4 regions of the Aurantimonas sp. NFXS3 genome follow, and region 3 is predicted to be linked to each of the others. Evidence: predicted binding sites of a transcription regulator. Region 3 holds the regulator's gene; each other region holds the start of a gene.
The links. Region 3 encodes PhoB, which activates phosphate uptake and scavenging genes when phosphate is short. Its sites were predicted from a motif close to TGTCATNNANCTGTCAT; they were not measured.
Positions count from the first base shown of each region.

Region 1: a site for PhoB is predicted at 1,758-1,774, ahead of J3367_RS06740 (DUF1045 domain-containing protein). Genes of this name have one in related genera too.
Region 2: a site for PhoB is predicted at 2,532-2,548, ahead of J3367_RS16475 (UDP-2,3-diacylglucosamine diphosphatase). Genes of this name have one in related genera too.
Region 4: a site for PhoB is predicted at 2,219-2,235, ahead of J3367_RS03395 (PhoX family protein). Genes of this name have one in related genera too.

Region 1 is NZ_JAGDDZ010000002.1:332,763-336,666, forward strand. It holds gene J3367_RS06735 (alpha-D-ribose 1-methylphosphonate 5-triphosphate diphosphatase) at 1-811, opposite strand, end outside; gene J3367_RS06740 (DUF1045 domain-containing protein) at 813-1,496, opposite strand; gene J3367_RS06745 (ABC transporter substrate-binding protein) at 1,872-2,984, shown strand; gene J3367_RS06750 (ABC transporter permease) at 3,057-3,904, shown strand, end outside.
Region 2 is NZ_JAGDDZ010000006.1:39,332-43,235, reverse strand. It holds gene dgcA (N-acetyl-D-Glu racemase DgcA) at 1-549, shown strand, start outside; gene J3367_RS16480 (glycosyltransferase family 4 protein) at 604-1,632, opposite strand; gene J3367_RS16475 (UDP-2,3-diacylglucosamine diphosphatase) at 1,634-2,476, opposite strand; gene J3367_RS16470 (NADP-dependent malic enzyme) at 2,680-3,904, shown strand, end outside.
Region 3 is NZ_JAGDDZ010000001.1:575,512-579,415, reverse strand. It holds gene J3367_RS02560 (aspartate aminotransferase family protein) at 1-212, opposite strand, end outside; gene J3367_RS02555 (GcrA family cell cycle regulator) at 662-1,225, shown strand; gene phoB (phosphate regulon transcriptional regulator PhoB) at 1,331-2,074, opposite strand; gene phoU (phosphate signaling complex protein PhoU) at 2,080-2,826, opposite strand; gene pstB (phosphate ABC transporter ATP-binding protein PstB) at 2,846-3,655, opposite strand; gene pstA (phosphate ABC transporter permease PstA) at 3,679-3,904, opposite strand, start outside.
Region 4 is NZ_JAGDDZ010000001.1:754,605-758,508, forward strand. It holds gene J3367_RS03385 (xanthine dehydrogenase family protein molybdopterin-binding subunit) at 1-1,105, shown strand, start outside; gene J3367_RS03390 (DMT family transporter) at 1,217-2,167, shown strand; gene J3367_RS03395 (PhoX family protein) at 2,311-3,904, shown strand, end outside.

The DNA.
Region 1 (3,904 bases), on a different contig from region 3:
CCATCAGGACGTGCAGCCCGGCCTCGCGCGAAGCGGCGGCCGCCTCGACCGTCGTCGGGAACTCGGCGATGCGGGTGCCCAGTTCGATGGCTTCGGCGACATGGGCCGCGGTGGCGTCGTCATGGGAGGCGACAGCGATGCCGCGCTCGCGGCAGACGCCCGCGATGGCACGCCGGGCAGGCGGCGCGTGGCGCTCGGATTCGGCAAGCCGGCGGGCGCTGAAGGCGTCGAAATCGGCATCCGACAGGTTCAGCTTCTTCTGGAAATAGGCGCGATAGGCGTCCATGTCGGCGAACTGGCGCTGGCCGGGCGCATGATCCATCAGCGACACGAGCTTCAGCCGCGGATTGGCGGCGATCTTGTCGAAGCCCTCGACCACGTCCGCCGCCGAGACCTCGCAGCGCAGATGGATGTAGTGGTCGGCCCGCACCCGCCCCTCGGCGACGGCGCGGTCGATGGTCCGGCCCATCTCCGCCATGTCGTCGGCGGTCAGCGTGCCGTTCTCCTCGGTGCCGACCCTGAGCGCGTCGAAGACGGTCGTGATGCCGGAGCCGGCGATCTGGTTGTCGTGCGCCTGGATGGCGGCCATCTTGTTCCACATCACCCGCGGCCGCGGATTGAAATGGCCCTCGATATGGTCGGTGTGCAGCTCGACGAGGCCCGGGATGAGGATGTCGCCGCCCATGTCCTCGCCGCTGGCGGGGCCTTCGTCGAAGCCGGCGATCACGCCGTCGCGCAGGACCACATGGCCGTCGATCACCGCCTCCGGCGTGACGATGCGGGCATTGGTGAGGATGGTCTCGTCGGGCATGTCAGGCTTCTTCCGAAGGGCGGCGGAACGGATGGACCGAATGGACGCGGAACGGTGCGCCCGGCTCCGGCTCCATGAAGAGAGCCAGATGGTCGATGGCAAGCGGGGCGCCATCGAATGGGGCGAATCTGTCGCGCAGCCGCGCTTCGACCGGCTTGCGCTCGGCGGCCGGAACCTTGCCGGTCAGGGTCATGTGGAAGCGGAATTCCTCGAAGACGTGAGGATAGCCCCATTTCTCCAGATAGTCGCGCTGGCGTTCGGTCAGCTTGTGCGGCTTGCGGCGCGCGATCTCCTCGGCCGTGGCGGGGGCGCGCAGCGGCTCGAAGCTGCGGACGACGGCCGATTCCAGTTCGCCGAGAGCCGGCGGCGCGGTCTCGGGCACCAGCGCGAAGAACGGCCCGAGCCTCGCCAGCACCAGCTCTGCGATCCGCACCGGGTCGCGCGAGGCGCAGAAGGCCGCCAGCCGGGCATCCACTTCGGACAGATCGACGCCCTCGGCAAGCCGGAACGGCGCGCGCATGGTCGCATGAAAGCCGTAGCGCGCCGGTGAGGCGACGAGCGGATCAACGGCCGGATCGGGGTCTCGGGTCGGCTCGCCGTCGAAGGCGCTGCGGCCCAGCCATTCGGCGGCGGTGCGGGTCAGCGGCGCGCCGGCGGGGGGCGTGAAATAGATCGCGGCGCGCATGGTCAGGGTCCTGGGACTGGAGGGCAGCGGAAGGGCATGTCGGTCGGCGACGCTCGCGCTCGGCTTGGTCGCGGGAGAGGGTGGGTCCGCGGGGGATATAAGCGGCATTTCGATCCGGCCACCCTGCGGAGGTGTCGCACGGCACCCGAAGGTTGCGGCGACAGCGGGGACCGGCGCGGATCGCGGCCGCTTCTAGCGCCTGCGCCTGTCCGCTTGATGACACCGGCAAGCCCTGTGCGCCAGTGGCCCTGGCGATGCATGCGACACGCAACTGTCATGGGCCGGTGCTACCGGACTGGCGCTTCCCCGCAACGGAGGCGCAATCCGGTTTTTCGCCCGCGCCGTCAATGGCCGCGGCTCCCCAGAGGGTGACCCATGAAGATTTCCCGCATGTCCACGACGGCACTGGCGACGGTCCTGTCGCTGTCCACCAGCCTCGCCTTCGCCCAGTCCGGCGAGATGTCGATGGACGATCTCGTGGCGGCCGCCAAGAAGGAAGGCCAGCTCACCACGATCGCGCTGCCGCACGACTGGTGCAATTACGGCGAGATGATCGAGGGCTTCAAGGCCAAATACGGCATCGAGATCAACGAGCTGAACCCGAATGCCGGGTCCGGCGACGAGATCGAGGCGATCAAGGCCAACAAGGGCAACGCCGGCCCGCAGGCGCCCGACGTCATCGATGTCGGCCTGTCATTCGGCCCGTCTGCCAAGGCCGAAGACCTGCTGATGCCCTACAAGGTCGCGACCTGGGACGAGATTCCGGACGACGCCAAGGATGCTGACGGTTACTGGTACGGCGATTATTACGGCGTGCTGGCCTTCGGCATCAACAAGGACGTCATCGACACCGCGCCGCAGAGCTTCGAGGATCTCCTCAAGTCCGACTACGCCAATTCGGTCGCCCTTGCCGGTGATCCGCGCAGCGCCAACAACGCCATCATGTCGCTCTATGCAGCCGGCATCGCCCGGGGCGGCAAGACCGGCATGGAGGCCGCGACAGCCGGTCTCGAGTTCTTCAAGGAACTCAACGAAGCCGGTAATTTCGTGACCGTCGACGCCGAGGCGGCCCCGATCGCCCAGGGCACCACGCCGGTCGCGATGAACTGGGACTACAACCTCCTGTCGATGCGCGACAATCTCAACGGCAACCCGCCGATCGAGGTCGTGGTGCCGTCCGACGGCGTCGTCGCCGGCGTCTATGTGCAGGCGATCAGCGCCTACGCGCCGCATCCGAACGCCGCCAAGCTGTGGATGGAGTATCTGTATTCCGACGAGGGCCAGCTGACCTGGCTGAAGGGCTACTGCCACCCGATCCGCTTCAACGCCATGTCGAAGGCCGGCAAGATCCCGCAGGACCTGCTCGACAAGCTGCCGCCGGCCGAAGCCTACGAGAAGGCCGTGTTCCCGACCCTCGACGATCAGAACGCCGCCAAGGCCGAGATCGCCGCCAAGTGGGACAGCGTCGTCGGCGCGACCGTCCAGTAACAATACAGCGAGTTCGGAAGGGGCGGCCCGTTTGCCGCCCCTTCCGTCCGGATTTGTCAGCAGCGGGGGATCATGGGCGCAGCCATCGACGCAGCCACGGCTGGGGCCGCCCACGGCAGAACGGGCGCGGCGCCGTCGCGCCGGCCTTCGCGTTCCTTCGCCTGGCTGGGCCTCGCGCCCTTCTTCGGCTTCGCCATCCTGTTCCTGATCGGGCCGACGCTCTACCTCGTCGCCGGCGCCTTCCAGGATCGCAGCGGCGCCTTCACCTTCGGCAACATTCTCGGCCTGTTCACGCCCCAGATCATGGCGGCCTACGCCATCTCGATCCAGGTCAGCCTCGCCTCGGCGGCGCTGGGCGCGCTGATCGGCTTCTTCCTCGCCCACGCCATCGTCCACGGCCGGCTGCCGGCCTGGATTCGGCCCACCGTGGTCACCTTCTCGGGCGTCGCCTCGAACTTCGCCGGCATTCCGCTGGCGTTCGCCTTCCTGGCCACCCTCGGCAGGCTCGGACTGGTGACGCTGTTCCTGAAGGAGGCGGCGGGCGTCAACATCTACGCTCTCGGCTTCAACCTCCTGTCCTTCTGGGGGCTGACGATCACCTATCTCTACTTCCAGATTCCGCTGATGGTGCTCATCGTCACGCCGGCCCTCGACGGGCTGAAGGGCGAATGGCGCGAGGCTGCGTCGATCCTCGGGGCAACCCGCTGGCAATACTGGCGCATGGTGGCGCTGCCGGTGCTGGCCCCGTCGATCCTCGGCTGCTTCCTCCTGCTCTTCGCCAATTCCTTCGGCGCCATCGCCACCGCCTATGCGCTGACCGGATCGTCGCTGAACATCGTGCCGATCCTGCTCTATGCGCAGATCCGCGGCGACGTTCTCTACAATCCCAATCTCGGCTACGCGCTGGCCTTCGGCATGAT
Region 2 (3,904 bases), on a different contig from region 3:
CTGTTGAAGGTGAAGGTCGGCACAGACAACGATGTCGGCCGCATCCGGGCCGTCCATGCCGCCTCGCGGCACTCGAAGCTGATCCTCGACGCCAATGAGGGCTGGAGCGCCGACAATATCCGCGAGCACATGCTGGCGGCAGCCGCGGCCAACGCCGTCCTCGTCGAGCAGCCGCTGCCGGCCGGCGACGACGCCATCCTCGCCGACATTCCGCATCCGGTGCCGATCTGCGCCGATGAATCGGTCCACACGGCGGATGATCTGGACAAGTTGGTCGGCCTCTACGACTTCGTGAACGTCAAGCTCGACAAGACCGGCGGCCTGACCGAGGGCCTGCGGCTGGTTGAGCGCGCCCACGAGATGGGGTTCGGCGTGATGATCGGCTGCATGGTCGGCACCTCTCTGGCGATGGCGCCGGCGGTGCTGCTTGCACAGGTGGCCGAGTTCGTCGATCTCGACGGGCCGCTGCTCCTGGCCAAGGACCGCAGTGGCGGCCTCGTCTATACGGATGCAACCGTCTCGCCGCCGAGTGCGAAGCTCTGGGGCTAGGCGATTTGTCTCTGCCGAGTTGATGCAACGCATTCAGCGCTCGCGCCGAATCGGTCAGCCGGCGAGCTGAAGTTCCGGCTGCACCTGCAGGGCCTCGGTCGCCGACAGGAAGATGTCGGCGCAGGCTTCCCAGCTATAGGCCAGCGAGCGCTCCAGCGCGTCGGCCCGCTCCAGGGTCAGCGCGGCAAGGCACGCCTCGCGCAGATCTGAGGAGATGCAGCCGGCCTTCGTATCCCCGACAACATCCAGCGGTCCGGGCTCCGGATAGGCCGCCACCGGTACGCCGCAAGCCAGCGCCTCGATCAGCACGATGCCGAAAGTGTCGGTGAGCGAGGGAAACACGAAGACGTCGGCCGCCGCGTAATAGCGGCTGAGTGCCTCGCCGGTCTGGCTGCCGGCGAAATGCACGTCGGAATAGCGCCGGCGCAATTCGGGCAGCATCGGCCCGTCGCCGACGACGACCTTGGAGCCCGGCAGGTCGAGATCGAGAAAGGTCTCGATGTTCTTTTCGGGCGCGACCCGCGAGACGGTGAGGAAGATCGGTCCCGGCAGTCCGAGATCGACCTTCGGCTGCGGCCGGAACAGGCTGCGATCGACGCCGCGGGTCCAGGTGACGAGATTGGCAAAGCCAAGCCCCGCCAGCGTCTGGCGCATCGATTCGGTCGGCACCAGGCAGGCGGTGGCCGGCGCATGGAAACGCCGCAGCAGCGCATAGGTCAGGTTCTCGGGGATCGGCGCCCGCTTGCTGAGATATTCGGGAAACCGCGTGTGGAAGCTGGTGGTGAAGGGACGGCCGGCCCGCAGGGCCGCGCGGCGCGCCGCATAGCCGATCGGGCCTTCGGTGGCGATGTGGATGACGTCGGGCTGGTAGTCGCGGATGATGCGGCCGAGCGCCTCGGCCGACGCCAGCGCCAGCCGGATTTCCGGATAGGTCGGACAGGCGACGGTGCGAAAGTCGGCGGGGCCGACGATGCGCACGTCCCTGCCCCGGCCGCGAAGCTCCTGGGCAAGGCTCGACAGGGTGCGCACGACGCCGTTGACCTGCGGCTCCCAGGCGTCGGTGGCTATCAGGATGCGGGTCATGTCAGGCCGCCTCGACGCGGGCCGCGTCCGGCTCGGCGGCCTCGCGCTCGGATGCCGCCTCGGGCGCCGCGGAGCGCTCGCCGGCCAGATGCGCCCAGTGGATGAGCTCGAAGGAGCCGTCGTGGCGCTCGGCCACGGCGGTGCAGCTTTCGACCCAGTCGCCGGTATTCACATATTCGACCGCGCCGCGACGGGTCATCTGGGCATGGTGGATATGGCCGCAGATGACGCCGTCGCAGCCGTGGCGAGCCGCCTCGTCGGCCAGCGCCGTCTCGAAGGCGCCGATGAAGTTGACGGCGTTCTTGACCTTCAGCTTGGCCCATTGCGAAATCGACCAATAGGGAAAGCCGAGCCGGCGGCGGACATAGTTGAAGACGACATTGATCGAGATCGCCATGTCGTAGGCCCAGTCGCCGAGATAGGCGAGCAGCCGGGCGTTGCGGACCACCACGTCGAATTCGTCGCCATGCATCACCAGGAAGCGGCGGCCGTCGGCGGTGGTGTGGATGTCGGTGCGCTTGACCTCGACGCCGCCGAAATGATGGCCGGGAAAGTCGCGCAGGAACTCGTCGTGATTGCCGGGCACATAGACGATGCGTGCGCCCTTGCGGGCCTTGCGCAGCAGCTTCTGCACCACGTCGTTGTGAGCCTGCGGCCAGTGCCAGGAGCGTTTCAGCCGCCAGCCGTCGATGATGTCGCCGACGAGATAGATCGTCTCGGCATCGTGCAGACGCAGGAAGTCGACCAGCATCTCGGCCTGGGCCGCCTTGGAGCCCAGATGCACGTCGGACAGGAACAATGTCCGGAAATGCCGCGCCGTCGTCAGCTTGTGCATGGTCGCCATCCCGTGCCTTGCCCCGGTTAAAGCCTTTGCGTTGCTCGGGAAATGCACGATTCTGATTGCAGTCGTGTGACGCTCCGGCAGCACGCTTCCGGCGGTGGACGAGCGGCGCGGTCCGGTTGCCTGCCGGGATCGATACGTTAGAAGAAGCGCGACACGTCGCCGCCGCCATCATCGCGCGGCGACGCCGGGATGGAGGAGCAGGAATGTCCGAACAGGAAACCGCCAAGGATCGGCCGAACATGGGCGATCTCGACGAACAGGCCCTCTTCTATCACCGTTATCCCAAGCCCGGAAAACTGGCGATCCAGGCGACCAAGACCCTGGGCAACCAGCGCGATCTGGCGCTGGCCTATTCGCCGGGCGTCGCCGCGCCGTGCCTTGCCATTGAGGCCGATCCGTCGCTGGCGGCGATCTATACCAGCCGTGCCAATCTTGTCGGCGTGGTCTCCAACGGCACCGCCGTCCTCGGTCTCGGCGACATCGGCCCCCTCGCTTCCAAGCCGGTGATGGAAGGCAAGGCGGTCCTGTTCAAGAAATTCGCCGACATCGACGTCTTCGACATCGAGATCGACGCCCACGAGATCGACCATATCTGCGACGTCGTCGCGGCCATGGAGCCGACCTTCGGCGGCATCAACCTCGAGGACATCAAGGCGCCGGAATGTTTCGAGGTCGAGTCGCGGCTGCGCGAGCGCATGGCGATCCCGGTCTTCCACGACGACCAGCACGGCACCGCGATCATCGTGGCGGCAGCGATCCGCAACGGCCTGATGCTGGCGGGCAAGTCGCTGGAGAACGCCAAGATCGTCACCTCCGGCGCGGGCGCGGCGGCGATCGCCTGCCTCAATCTCCTGGTCGAGCTCGGCGCCAAGCGTGAGAACATCACCTGCACCGACATCGAGGGCGTGGTCTATGAGGGCCGCGAGAAGCGGATGGACCGCTGGATGGCGGTCTATGCGAAGAAGACCGACAAGCGGACCCTCGCCGAGGTCATCGACGGGGCAGACGTCTTCCTCGGCCTGTCGGCCGGCGGTGTCCTGAAGCCCGAGCTCCTGGAGAAGATGGCCGCCAAGCCGATGATCATGGCGCTGGCCAATCCGAAGCCGGAGATCATGCCGGACCTCGCCAAGCAGGTGCGACCGGACGCGATGATCTGCACCGGGCGCTCGGACTTCCCGAACCAGGTCAACAACGTCCTGTGCTTCCCCTACATCTTCCGCGGCGCGCTGGACTGCGGCGCCACCGGCATCACCGAGGGCATGAAGACCGCCGCGGTCGACGCGATCGCGGCGCTGGCCCGCGAGGAGGTCTCCGAGGTCGCGGCCAAGGCCTATGGCTCGGACACGCCGGTCTTCGGCCCGGACTATCTGATCCCCGCCCCCTTCGATCCGCGGCTGATCCTGAAGATCGCCCCGGCCGTCGCCAGGG
Region 3 (3,904 bases):
ACGTGCCACAGCTTCTCGGCCTGCGCCTTCATCGTCTCGACGAGATGGGGATGGGCATGGCCGAGGCAGTTCACCGCGATGCCGCCGCCAAAGTCCATGAAACGTCGGCCGTCGCGCGTCTCCAGCCAGACGCCGCTGCCGCGCTCGAAGGCGAGCGGCGCGCGTGCATAGGTCTCGAAGAGCGGCGAGGAATGGTCCGTCGTGTCAGCCATGGCCTTTGACTTTGCTGGATCGTAAGGGTCGGATCCGGTTATTGTTGCGGGATCGGTTCGGCGCGCGAACCGCTGGGGCGGGATGCTTGAAACGCCAAAGCCTGCCGATGGGGCAGGCTTTCGAGCGTTTTCCGAGACTTCGGAGCTTCCGCTATACCATGGCGAGCCGACGCGGTGTCAATCGAACCGCATTTTCGCCCTGCTTGTCGGTCATAGGCTTGACGAACGTCACGGGCGGCAACAAAGGCTGGGGAAAAGCCCCAAACGATTCCCCTGCGTCCCCGGCGAGCCTTGTCAGCGAGTCCGCGGCTGGGCTATCTTGCCGTCAAGATACTAGATTTCGTGCGGCGGACCTAGTTCCTCAATATATCTTGTGCGTTCTGGCGCGGTCAGCCGTCGCGCTTGTGGAGGGATTCCAGCCGTCGCGACTATGCCGAAAGGAGCTTGCCATGGGCTGGACTGACGAACGCGTGGAGCTGCTCAAGCAGCTCTGGACCGAAGGCCTGAGCGCCAGCCAGATCGCCGACCGCCTGGGCGGCGTCAGCCGCAACGCCGTGATCGGCAAGGTGCACCGCCTGAAACTCGAATCGCGGGCCCGCCAGCCGAATGTCGCGCAGCCGGTTGCCGTCGAGCGCCCTGCCCCGCGCCGCACGGCCGAGGTCGAGACCGTCGAGATGGTGGTGCCGGCCCGTCTGGTCGCCGCCTCGCAGCAGCAGGCCCCGAGCCGTTCCATGCCGCGCACCATGGGCGCCACCGCGCTGAAGATGGAGCCGGAGGAAGAGCTCGAGGTGATGGACCAGCCGCAGGAGCGCGAGAGCGCCGAAGTGGTGCCGATCGCCCGCAAGCTCAGCCTCGTCGAGCTGACCGAGACCACCTGTAAATGGCCGGTCGGCGACCCGATGAAGCCGGACTTCCATTTCTGCGGCAACAACGCCCGCGATGCCTCGCCCTATTGCGCCTATCACGCCAAGCTGGCCTTCCAGCCCTTCTCGGATCGCCGCCGCGCCCGCTAGGCGCCACAGACCGTACCCAACGCAAACACCCCGCGTGGCCAGGCCGCGCGGGGTGTTTGCGTTTCAGGCTCGTGAAGAAGCCGCCCGGCGCCGGGCGGAGACCCGTCAGGCGCCGGCGCTCAGCCGCGTGCGGGCCGGCGCGGCGGGGGACCTGGCGGCGCTGAACTGCTCGTCCAGCGCATAGCCGGCGCCGCGCACGGTGCGGATCGGGTCGCGCTCGCGGCCGCGATTGATCGCCTTGCGCAGCCGGCCGACATGGACGTCCACGGTGCGCTCGTCGACATAGATGTCGCGGCCCCAGACGCCGTCGAGCAGCTGCTCGCGGGAGAACACCCGGCCCGGCGACTGCATGAAGAATTCCATCAGCTTGAACTCGGTCGGTCCGAGCTTGAGCTCGCGGCCGGCGCGGCGCACCCGATGGGTCTCGCGATCGAGATCGATGTCGCCGGCGACGAGCTGGCTGGAGATCTTCTCGGGCTTGGAGCGGCGCAGCATGGCCCGCACCCGGGCGATCAGTTCCGGCGTCGAGAACGGCTTGACGACATAGTCGTCCGCGCCGACCGACAGGCCGCGCACCCGCTCGCTCTCCTCGCCGCGTGCCGTCAGCATCAGGATCGGCAGGCGCTCGGTCTCCTCGCGCTGGCGCAGCCGCCGGCAGAGCTCGACACCCGACAGGCCGGGCAGCATCCAGTCGAGGATCAGGAGATCGGGCACCTCCTCCTTCAGCCGGATATCGGCCTCGTCGCCCCGGTCGATGACGTCGACGACGTAGCCCTCGGCCTCGAGATTGTACCGCAGGAGAATGCCGAGGGCTTCCTCGTCCTCGACGACGACGATCCGTGCGCTCATCGGTTTCAGCCCCCGTCAGCCTGGGTGGGCGGGTCGTTCGGCACCGGCTGGGTCATCGTCGCCGTGTTGTCGCGCTTCGGCCGCTCGTTCTCGAGCTGCTTGCCGGTCTGGATGTAATAGACCGTCTCGGCGATGTTGGTGGCGTGATCGCCGATCCGCTCGATGTTCTTGGCCGAGAACAGGAGATGGGTGCAGGAGGTGATGTTGCGCGGATCCTCCATCATGTAGGTCAGGAGCTCGCGGAAGATCGAGGTGTACATCGCATCGATCTGCTCGTCGTTCTCGCGCATGGCGAGCGCGCGCTCGTAGTCCCGCTCGCCATAGGCGTCGAGCACTTCCTTGAGCTGCTCCAGCGCCATTTCCGACAGATGCTCGATGCCGCGCACCAGCTGCACCGGATGGGCATGGTCGTGTACCGCGATCACCCGCTTGGCGATGTTCTTGGCCAGGTCGCCGATCCGCTCCAGATCGTTGGAGATGCGGATGGCGCCGACGATCTCGCGCAGGTCGACGGCCATCGGCTGGCGCTTGGCGATGGTCATGATCGCCCGCTCGTCCAGCGCCCGCTGGGCGTCGTCCAAAAGCAGGTCGTCGGCGACCACCGACTGGGCCAGCCCCCAGTCGCTGCGCATCAGCGCGGCGACCGACTGCTCGACCATCCGCTCGGCCATCCCGCCCATTTCCGAGATCCGGCGGACGATCAGCTTCAGCTCGTCTTCGTAGGACGTGACTGTATGTTCGGTCATGGGCATGACGCTTCCTTGCCTTCGTTCAGCCGAAGCGGCCGGTGATGTAGTCCTGGGTGCGCTTGTCGTCCGGGTTGGAGAACATCTTCTCCGTCGGGCCGACCTCCACCAGATAGCCGAGATGGAACATCGCCGTGCGCTGCGAGACGCGCGCCGCCTGCTGCATCGAATGGGTGACGATGACGATGGTGTAGTTCTGCTTCAGCTCGTCGATCAGCTCCTCGACCTTGGCGGTCGCGATCGGATCGAGTGCCGAACAGGGCTCGTCCATCAGGATCACCTCGGGCGACACCGCGATGGCGCGGGCAATGCACAGGCGCTGCTGCTGGCCGCCCGACAGGCCGGTGCCCGGCTCGGCGAGCCGGTCCTTGACCTCTTCGTAGAGGCCGGCCTTGCGCAGGCTGGTGACGACGATCTCCTCGAGCTCGGCCTTGGTCGAGGCGAGTCCGTGGATCTTCGGACCGTAGGCGACATTGTCGAAGATCGACTTCGGGAACGGGTTGGGCTTCTGGAAGACCATGCCGACCCGCGCCCGCAGCTCGACCACGTCGATCGCCGGATCGTAGACGTCTTCGCCGTCCAGCGTGATCTTGCCGCCCACCTTGGCGATGTCGATCGTGTCGTTCATCCGGTTCAGGCAGCGCAGGAAGGTCGACTTGCCGCAGCCCGACGGTCCGATGAGCGCCGTCACCTGGTTCTCCTCGACATCGAGATCGATGTCGTAGAGCGCCTGCTTCGGACCGTAATGGACGGTCACCTTCTCGGATCGCATCTTGATCGGACGGGTAGGTTGCACGGCAGGCCCTTTCGCTAACGACACCTGGATATTTTCCATCATGGGAGTCTCCTGTCGCATATCTACCAGCGCCGTTCGAGACGGCGTCGCAGAAGGACCGCCGTAAGGTTCATGATCGAGAGGAAGGCCAGGAGCACGCAGATGGCCGCACTGGTGCGCGCCACGAAGCCGCGTTCCGGGCTGTCGAACCAGATGAAGATCTGGGTCGGAAGCGCCGTCGAGGGGTCGAGAGGACCCGACGGCGCCGAGGTGATGAAGGCGTTCATGCCGATCAGCAGCAGCGGGGCC
Region 4 (3,904 bases), 180 kb from region 3:
CGAGATCCGCAAGCGCAACTTCATCCGCTCCGACCAGCTGCCCTACCGCACCCCGATCGGTCGCCTGTACGACACCGGCGATTTCGCCGGGCATCTGGACGCCGGCCTGCGGCGGGCGAACTGGGCCAGCTTCGAGACCCGGCGTGAAGCGGCCCGCAAGAACGGCAAGCTGCGCGGCATCGGCTTTGCGACCTATGTGGAAGCCTGCGCCTTCCCCGGCTCCGAGCCGGCCTATGTGGAACTGACGCATGAGGGGCGGATCGAGTTGAAGATCGGCACCCAGACCAACGGGCAGGGCCATGCCACGGCCTATGCCCAGTTCGTCGCCGAGGCGCTGAAGCTGGACTACGACCGGATCGACGTGCGCCAGGGCGACACGGACGAGACCCCGACCGGCGGCGGCACCGGTGGTTCGCGCTCCATCCCGCTGGGCGCGGTGTCGGTGCGCCGGGCCAGCCAGTCGCTGGCCGAGAAGCTGAAGAAGCTGGCCGCCGACGAACTGGAAGCCGCCGCGACGGACATCGAGCTGGAAGGCGGCGAGGCGCGGATCGTCGGCACCGACCGGGCCATCGATTTCGCCGCGCTGGCGGCGGCGGCCAAGTCCGACGACGATCGCAAGGCGGTCGGCGAGTTCAAGCAGGACGAGGCGACCTATCCGAACGGCACCCATGTCTGCGAGGTCGAGATCGACCCCGAGACCGGCATGACCGAGCTTCTGTCCTACACGATCTGCGACGATTTCGGCGTGACGGTGAATCCGATCCTTCTGGCCGGCCAGATCCATGGCGGCGTCGCGCAGGGCATCGGTCAGGCGCTGATCGAGAACGCCGTCTATGACGAGACCGGCCAGCTGGTGACCGCCAGCTTCATGGACTACGCCATGCCGCGGGCCTGGGACTTCCCGTATTTCGACTTCCAGACCCGCAACGTGCCGTCCACCACCAATGCGCTCGGCATCAAGGGCGCCGGCGAGGCGGGAACGATCGGCGCGGCCCCGGCGGTGATGAATGCCGTCGTCGACGCGCTGCGGCCGGCGGGCGTGGCCCATATCGACATGCCGGCGACGCCGCTGCGGGTCTGGGAAGCGCTGCAGGCCGCCCGCTAGGGCCCTTAAACGTCGCCCGGCTGTCCGTGAGATGCTCAGCCGGGCGATGACAGAAACGCGTGATCGACGATGCCGGCGCCTGCAAAGGGGTGCGGCGGTCTGAGGGGACGAATGCCACAGGTGCCTGGCGACGCGGCCTCGCCCAATCCGATGCTCGGCATCATGCTCAAATGCATCTCCGTCGTGGTCTTCGTCGGCATGCAGACCTCCATCAAGGCGGGGGCCCAGGGCATTCCGGCCGGCGAGATCGTGTTCTTCCGCTCGTTCTTCGCGCTGGTGCCCGTCGTCATCTATCTCGCCTGGCTCGGCGATCTGCGCACGGCGCTGACGACCGACCATCTCGGCGGCCATGTCTGGCGCGGCGTCATCGGCGTCACCTCCATGGGGTTCGGCTTCTTCGCCCTGACGCGGCTGCCCTATCCCGAATGGATTACCATCACCTATGGCGCGCCGCTGCTGACCGTGGTGTTCGCCGCGATCTTCCTGAAGGAGGTGGTCTGGCTCTACCGCTGGTCGGCGGTGCTCGTCGGGCTGATCGGCATCATGGTCGTGACGCTGCCGAAACTGTCGCTCGGCAGTGACGGGCTGGCCGATGGCGAGGCGATCGGCATTGCCGCGGCGATGGTCTCGGCCACCGTGGCCGCCATCGCGATGATCCAGATCCGCCGGCTGGTCCACACCGAGAAGACCGCCACCATCGTCATCTATTTCTCGCTGACCTCGTCGGCGCTGGCGGCGCTGTCGATCTTCTTCGGCTGGGTGGTGCCAACATGGGAGCAGGCCGGCTTCCTGATCCTCGCCGGCCTGTGCGGCGGCGTCGGCCAGCTGCTCCTGACCGCCTGCTACCGCTATGCCGACACCTCGACCATCGCGCCCTTCGAATACACCTCGCTGATCCTCGCCATCATCATCGGCTATGTGATCTTCGACGAGGCGGCGAGCGGCACGACGATCCTCGGCGGAGCCATCGTCGTGTCGGCCGGCATCTTCATCATCTGGCGCGAGCACCGCTTGGGCCTGGAGCGCTCGCGGGCCCGCCGCGTCACCCCGCCGACGGGCTGAAACGCCCGCCGGCGCAGGCCCGCCCGCCACCCGCGCGCCTTCACAGTGGCGTGTCATCGGCTTGTGACCTTGCCTGATTATGCGATGCTGGAACCGTTCCAAAAGTTGGACGGTGCCGGATTTCGCAAGATCAGGGGGCGTCGATGAACGAACATGCAAGCCGTGCGGTATTCCGCACCAGCCAGCTCGAAGAGGCCGATGGCGACGGTCTGAACCCGACCGACAACCGCACCATGGGCGACGTGATCGCGACGCGCTTCTCGCGCCGCGACTTCCTGCGCGGCTCGATGGCTGCCACGGCGATCGCCGCCACGGTGAGCCCGCTGGCGCTGATGGCCGCCGACGAGGCCCATGCCGAAGGCGCCGCTGGCTCGAAATTCGACTTCACCGAGGTCGAGGCCGGCGTCGACGAGATGCACCACATCGCCGAAGGCTACGATGCCGACGTGCTGCTGCGCTGGGGCGATCCGGTGTTTGCCGATTCACCGGAATTCGATCCGGCGAACCAGACGCCGGAAGCCCAGGCGCGCCAGTTCGGCTACAACAACGACTATGTCGGCTTCATCCCGATCGACGGTTCGTCGGAGCATGGTCTGCTCGTCGTCAATCACGAATATACCAACGAACACCTGATGTTCCCGGGCATCGTGAAGGTCGAGGGCGACAAGCTCACGGTCGCCGCGGCCGACCAGAAGCGCGTCGACATCGAGATGGCGGCCCATGGCGGCACCATCGTCGAGATCCGCAAGGAGAACGGCAAGTGGCAGGTGGTGACCGACGGCGCCAGGAACCGCCGCATCACCGCCGGAACCGAGATGGAGCTGCGCGGCCCGGCCGCCGGCCATGCCCGGCTGCAGACGACAGCCGATCCGTCCGGCACCAAGGTGTTCGGCACCATCAACAATTGCGCCGGCGGCGTCACGCCGTGGGGCACCTACATCATGGCCGAGGAGAACTTCCACGGCTATTTCGTCGGCGAACTGCCGGCAGATCACCGGGAAGCACAGAATTACGAGCGCTACGGCGTGCCGGACGGCAGCTACGAATGGGGCAATTTCCACGATCGCTTCGACGTGTCGAAGGAGCCGAACGAGCCCAACCGCTTCGGCTGGATCGTCGAGGTCGATGTCGAGGACCCGAACTCGGTGCCGAAGAAGCGCACCGCGCTCGGCCGCTTCAAGCATGAAGGCGCCGAGTCCATCGTCGCGGCGGATGGTCGGGTGGTGTTCTATCTCGGCGACGACGAGCGCTTCGACTATGTCTACAAGTTCGTCACTGCGGGCACCTACAATCCCGACGACCGGGCCGCGAACATGGACCTTCTCGACGAGGGCACGCTCTATGTCGCCAAGTTCGAGGACGACGGCTCGCTGACCTGGATGCCGCTGGTCTTCGGCGAAGGCCCGCTGACCGCCGAGAACGGTTTCGAAAGCCAGGCCGACGTGGTCATCGAGACCCGGCGCGCGGCCGATCTTCTCGAGGCGACCAAGATGGACCGTCCGGAGGACATCGAGCCGAACGGCACCAATGGCCGCGTCTACGTGATGCTGACCAACAACACCAAGCGCGAGGAGGCCGATGCCGCCAATCCGCGCGCCAAGAACGCCTTCGGCCACATCATCGAGATCGCCGAGGACGGCGGCGACTTCGCCGCGACCAAGGGCACGTGGGAAGTCCTTTTGAAATGCGGCGACCCGTCGGTCGCCGATGTCGGCGCGACCTTTTCCACGGAAACGA